DNA from 2 places in the Ochrobactrum sp. AP1BH01-1 genome. Region 1 is predicted to be linked to the other one. Evidence: riboswitches for the same ligand, from Rfam matches in the RefSeq annotation. Region 1 holds a riboswitch; the other holds the start of a gene.
The links. A riboswitch is a leader RNA that binds a small molecule or an ion and turns the genes downstream of it on or off. The one in region 1 is predicted to bind FMN.
Positions count from the first base shown of each region.

Region 2: linked by a shared signal. The riboswitch ahead of J9800_RS02835 (6,7-dimethyl-8-ribityllumazine synthase) and the one ahead of J9800_RS19615 (DMT family transporter) in region 1 are both predicted to bind FMN.

Region 1 is NZ_JAGPOU010000005.1:372,383-375,589, forward strand. It holds gene J9800_RS19610 (acyltransferase family protein) at 1-202, shown strand, start outside; gene J9800_RS19615 (DMT family transporter) at 224-1,135, opposite strand; FMN riboswitch at 1,231-1,383, opposite strand; gene J9800_RS19620 (acetoacetate--CoA ligase) at 1,647-3,207, shown strand, end outside.
Region 2 is NZ_JAGPOU010000001.1:625,329-628,535, reverse strand. It holds gene J9800_RS02850 (hypothetical protein) at 1-33, shown strand, start outside; gene J9800_RS02845 (protein tyrosine phosphatase family protein) at 103-447, opposite strand; gene fdhD (formate dehydrogenase accessory sulfurtransferase FdhD) at 567-1,391, shown strand; gene J9800_RS02835 (6,7-dimethyl-8-ribityllumazine synthase) at 1,409-1,885, opposite strand; FMN riboswitch at 1,963-2,124, opposite strand; gene J9800_RS02830 (ABC transporter substrate-binding protein) at 2,712-3,207, shown strand, end outside.

The DNA.
Region 1 (3,207 bases):
GAGCGAGACGACTGCGGGCGCGGTTCTGGTCATCGGCGGCGCTGCTGTTGCCAGTGTTCTGACCGCAGCTGCCGCCTATCACCTGTTCGAGAATCCTCTGCACCGCTGGCTGGTGAAGAGGATAGATGGCTGGGTTGGCAGGTCGCAAGGCATGAGCGGGCCTGCTGAATCGACACAAGGCGGCCTGCCTGTCTCCCGATAGGCAGGCAACGCTCCCGCCTGGTCAGGCGGTGCGCGTCGTGCCGCTATCCTGCCGCATCAGGTATAGCGATGCGCCGACGATCAGGGCGGCTCCCGGCCAGAAGTTGATGCCGGGCGTGGCGGCAAAAACGATCCAGCCGAAAATCACATTGATCGGCAGTCTCAGGTCGTCGAAGGGCTGCAGATAAACAGCGTCCGCGATCGAATAGGCTGCGATCTGGAAATATTGCGCCAGCGCGGTGAAAGCGCCGATCACGATCAATATCGACCAGATTTCGATACCCGGTGCGGTGATTGTCGACATGCTGAGGCCCGACGCCAGCCAGAGCGCCGCATTGATGGGCGTGAGCAGCACCAGCATATAGGCCGAGATACTGGCGGGCTTTTCAAAACGGGTCAGATATTTGGTCATCACCGAATAGCCTGCCCAGAGCGCTGCGGCGAGGACCGGCAGCAGTGAATAGACCGTATAGGAATCCGACCACGGCGCGATGATGATCAATGCTCCGACAAACCCGGTGAATGTAGTGACCAAACGCGCCAGCGTGACCTTTTCCCGCAGAAACAGCCGCGCGCACAGAATGACGAAGAACGGCGATGTCATGGACAGGGCAACCACCTGCCAGATCGGCACATGGGCGAGCGCGTAAATCCAGACCTGCACGCCAGCAGCGGCCAGCGCGACGCGCATGACGTGAAAGCCGAGGCGGCTGGTGCGCAAGGCCCGCGCGCCATCGCGGATGAGCAGGGGCAATGTCAGCACCAGGGCGATCACATATTGCCAGAAGGCGATGATGACGGATGGAATGCCGGTCCGCGTTCCAGCCCATTGGGTGGCGACATTGACTGCGGCATAGGCCGAACAGGCCGCGACCATCAGCGCTGCGCCGCGCACGGTCGGTTTCAAAGTTGGGGCAGAGGCAAGTTGGCTCAACGGTTTCTTCCCTTTTTTAAGCCTGTTACCTCAGGGTACGGGAAGAAAAGCTGCACGACGAAGACGGCAAGCCGTCCAGCCGGGCATGATTCCAACCTCGTTCTCTCTCATCCGGACTATGACCGTCGGCTTCGGAATTGCACCGAATCTGCTGACCCTGACACGTCTGCCGTGTCAGGCGCTCGCGGGCTTCGGGTGTTTCACCCGTTACCGCCGGTGGGGAATTTCACCCCGCCCTGAGAACTGGATATTTCTTTTGCACCGAATGGCATGAAGTCGCGTCCGGCGCTCGCGATAAATAGGCCGCGTTTTTTCGCAAGGCAAGATGCATATGCCCGGGGAAGCTGAATCGATACCATGCGGCATTCGCAGTCGGGTGCGGGCGGCGAGCGTTTGACGCTCGCCTGATCGCCATGCCATGGAAAAGCATGGACGTATCCGCAACTCTCTTCTAGAAATCCGTAACGGGGTTGCCCGAAGAGGCCGGCTCCGCATGGTTCTGGGAGGAATGATGAGCACCAACGCAGTCCCCACGCAGTTTTCGCACGATCATCCGCTGTGGCAGCCGGATGCCCGGCGTATTGCCGGCAGCAATCTGGAGCAATTCCGCATTCGCGCCGAACAGCGGTCGGGCCTCAGCCTGCCGGACTATGTGGCGCTGCATCGCTGGTCTGTCGAGGATCGTGCGGGGTTCTGGACGCTCATCTGGGATTTCTGCGAGGTCATCGGCGAACGCGGCGGCAAGGCACTGGTTGATCAAGGCCACATGCGTGCGGCAAAATTCTTCCCCGAAGCAAGGCTCAATTTCGCGGAAAACCTGCTGCGGCGCAAAGGCCGTGAGGACGCAATCGTCTTTCGCGGCGAAGACAAGGTCGAGCGCCGTCTGACATGGGACGATCTTCATGCGCTGGTGTCGAAGCTGCAGCAATTCATGCTGGCGGAGGGCGTGGAGCCCGGCGACCGCGTGGCGGGCATGATGCCCAATATGCCGGAAGCGGTTGCGCTGATGCTGGCCGCTTCATCGATCGGCGCGGTCTGGTCCTCATGCTCGCCGGATTTCGGCGTCCAGGGCGTGCTCGACCGCTTCGGTCAGATCGAGCCGAAGCTGTTCTTCGCCTGCGATGGCTACTGGTATAACGGCAAGCGCATCGACGTGGCCGACAAGGTTGCCGAAGTAACCGCAAAACTGCCGGGGCTGAAACGCGCGGTCATCGTCACCTATCTGGGCGAGGCGGAAGCGGTCGCCAACAAGGCTGAAAAGGGTGTTGCACTCGATGCGGCGCTTGCTCCATTTGCTGCAAAGCCGGTGGCGTTTACGCGGCTTCCCTTCGATCATCCGCTCTATATCCTGTTTTCCTCCGGCACGACTGGCATCCCGAAATGTATCGTGCATCGGGCGGGCGGCGTGCTGTTGCAGCATCTGAAAGAACACCGCCTCCATGCGGATTTGCGCGAGGATGACCGCTTCTTCTATTTCACCACCTGCGGCTGGATGATGTGGAATTGGCTGGCGTCGGGCATTGCATCGGGTGCAACGCTGCTGCTCTATGACGGTTCGCCCTTCTATCCCGATGGCAATGTACTGTTCGACTATGCGCAGGCCGAAGGCATGACCTATTTCGGCACCTCGGCAAAATTCATCGATGCCGTGCTGAAGGCCGGGCTGAAACCCGGTGAGACGCATGATCTGTCGGCGCTGCGCACCGTTTCTTCGACCGGATCGCCGCTATCGCCGGAAGGCTTTGCCTTCGTCTATGAAGCAATCAAGCAGGACGTGCATTTGGCCTCCATTTCCGGCGGTACGGATATTGTCTCCTGCTTCGTGCTGGGCGTGCCGACCGAGCCGGTATGGCAGGGCGAAATTCAGGGCGCGGGGCTTGGCATGGCCGTCGATGTCTGGAACGACGATGGCAGGCCGGTACGGGGCGAAAAGGGGGAACTGGTCTGCACGAAGGCATTTCCGTGCATGCCGCTGCAATTCTGGAACGACCCGGACGATGCGAAATATCAGGCCGCCTATTTCGAGCGTTTCGACAATATCTGGTGCCATGGCGATTTCGCCGAATGGACCG
Region 2 (3,207 bases), on a different contig from region 1:
CATTCGGGTCGTGCACGGCTTTCGGGACGGTGATAGCCATGTTTGCAAAGACTGTAGAAATGCCCTTGCGGCTTCACCGCCCACATAGCCTGCGCTCGTTCTTTATCCGCGCTTTTGCTGCTGTACGATCCCGTAGATATTCGTAGAACGCGCACCGGATCGGCAGTAGCCAAGCACGGGACCTTTGGCTTCATCCAGTGCTGCTGCCATTGCATCCACATCTTCCTGCGTCAACTGACCGCCGACGACTGGAATATAGTAGGTAGCAAGTCCGGCTTTCTGGGCGACGCGTGCGATTTCGCTGAATTCGGGCTGATCAGGGCCTCCCTCGCCATCTGGCCGGTTGCAGATAATCGTACGAAATCCCTCTGCTGCAATGTCGCGCACATCGTCAGGTTCGATCTGCCCTGAAACCGAATAATTGTCGTCTATCTGCCGAATATCCATGTTTTCCTCGCTTGCCGCCCAACTTGCGACGGCTTTTTCGGTGGCAACTTACATTAAAGTTGTTTTCATGCCACATGAAACTGCTGGAGTTGGGATGCGATGTTGGGAGAGCGGTTCAGATGACGATTCATAGAGCGAGCCGGAGTACTGCACGGATCGCGCATCGTGTGTCGGGATTCCACGAGGGTACGCGCGCGGTGCCTGAGGAGGTTCCTGTGGCGGTGAGCTATAACGGCTCGACCCAGGCCGTGATGATGGCTACCCCTGACAATCTTGAAGACTTCGCGATAGGCTTCACTCTCACCGAAAATATTGTGGATGATATTTCCGAGATAGAAGCGGTTGAGGTCGTTGCCTTTGAGAATGGCATCGATGTGCAGGTCCGGCTATCGGAGCGCCCGGAGCAGAGGCTTGCCGCACGACGCAGATTCATGGCTGGCCCGGTCGGGTGCGGCCTGTGTGGGATAGACTCAATTGATCATGCGTTGCGACCGCTTCAGGCATTGCAACAAGGCGGTCGAAAATTTTCTCCCTTCGATATTTCGATGGCTGTCGCCTCTCTTACGGACGAGCAACAGTTGAACTCTCAGACCCATGCAGTTCATGCAGCGGGTTTCTATGTTCCGGACAAAGGGCTTATTGCGATTCGTGAGGATGTCGGGCGCCACAATGCATTGGATAAACTTGTTGGCGCGGTCTCACTCAACGGTTGTGCACCGCAAGACGGTATCGTTGTGATTACCAGTCGCGTTTCTGTCGAGATGGTACAGAAAGCAGTTATGTTTGGCGCGCCGGTGTTGGCTGCCATCTCTGCGCCAACGGCTTTGGCCATTCGAACGGCAGATGAAGCGAACCTTACGCTCGTTGCATTGGTGCGCGGTGATGACTTCGACGTTTATGCGCACTGCGAGCGCATCATCGGAGAAGGACCGGCCTTTTCTTAAAGGCCGGTCGGCACTCGTTAAGCAAGCGCGGCAATACGGCTACGCTCACTCACAAGCTGCAAAGCAGCATTGGCTGCTTCCACGCCCTTGATCTTGAAGTGAGCATGGAAGAAATCATGATGCTCCTTGCTTTCATGGAAATGATGAGGCGTCAGGACGACGCTGAGCACTGGAACCTCTGTCTCCAGTCCAACCTGCATCATGCCGTTAATGACGGCGGTTGCCACGAAATCGTGCCGGTAAATACCACCATCAACCACGAAAGCCGCGCCGACGATAGCGGCGTACTTTCCGGTCTTGGCCAAGGTTTTGGCATGGAGGGGGATTTCGTAAGCACCAGGAACGTCGAAAATTTCGACTTCCACATTAGCTCCGGCTTTGGCAGACAATTCTGCAATAAAGCTCTTGCGGGCCTCATCGACAATATCAGCGTGCCAACGAGCTTGAATGAATGCAATTTTAAATGAAGTCTTGTTCGGATAGCTCTGGTTCATAGGTTCCTCACGAAACTAGAATCAGGGCGCACAAAAGAACGCATGGACGGTGCCTGAGTGACACGATCCTGACGCTCAATCGCTCTCTTCCATCCGGACTTTAACCGTCGGCTCCGGCATCTCACCGGATCTGCTGACCCTGAACAATAACCGAGCAGTCATGTGTTCAGGCGCTCGCGGGCTCGAAACTGTCGCTTCATACCGCCGGTGGGGAGTTTCACCCCGCCCCGAGAACAAGCCCGCACACCATTGTGCGAGCGGCACGAAATTATGAGCTCCTTGCGGCCTTGTCCAGTCCGGCGGGAGAAATTTGTGCTGGAGTTATTTTCAACCGGAAGCAGGGGAGATGATGGCATTTGCGAGCGGTGGCATACGACGGCGTGGTAAATCTGGCAATACATTGATTTATAAAGGATTTTTCAAGGTGCGGCCTCTACCTGTGGTTTAATCGATTGAATTCCTCCCTTTTATCTTTAGGAGGATATTGACAGCCTGATAGGGTTTGAGCCTATCCTGTGCCTCACAGCTTGTCTTGGGATCATTTCTCATTCATAAAAGACAACGTTGTCAATTGGGATAAAGCGACGTAAGAGTGGGATGGAGGATTTCAATTAAAACGTCGCGAGGCGGCTGGGGCGCAGGTGAAAGCGAAAGCTTTCGACGCGTATTGCGGCAGTGAATAGGACGAGCCGGATGTGCGAAGCAGCCGGTTTCAAATCTGTGCCGAGGAGGCGCGGATGGAATGACGAGATGGATTGCCGCGCAGAAGCGAGAGCTTGGGCGGATATCCGATAGTCTGTTTCGATTGTTTCTACGGGAGGTAGATATGCATAAATTTTTGAAGCTCGCTGCGATGGGTACGGCCGCCTGCGCTTTGCTCGCCGGAATGGCGCCTTTTGCCAACGCGCAGGATAAGCAGAACGTGGAAGTTCTGCATTGGTGGACTGCGGGCGGTGAAGCAGCCGCGCTCGACGTTCTTAAGAAAGATCTTGAAAAGAAGGGCATCAGCTGGACCGACATGCCGGTTGCCGGTGGTGGTGGTACGGAAGCCATGACGGTCTTGCGCGCGCGCGTCACGGCAGGCAATGCGCCGACGGCAGTGCAGATGCTCGGATTCGATATTCGCGACTGGGCGGAGCAGGGTGCTCTTGGCAATCTTGATGAGATCGCCAACAAGGAGGGATGGGAAAAGGTTATCCCGGCTCCTTTGCAGGAATTTGCGAAGTATGATGGCCACTGGATTGCGGCTCCCGTCAACGTCCACTCCACCAACTGGATGTGGATCAACAAGGCCGCGCTCGACAAGGCTGGCGGCAAGGAAC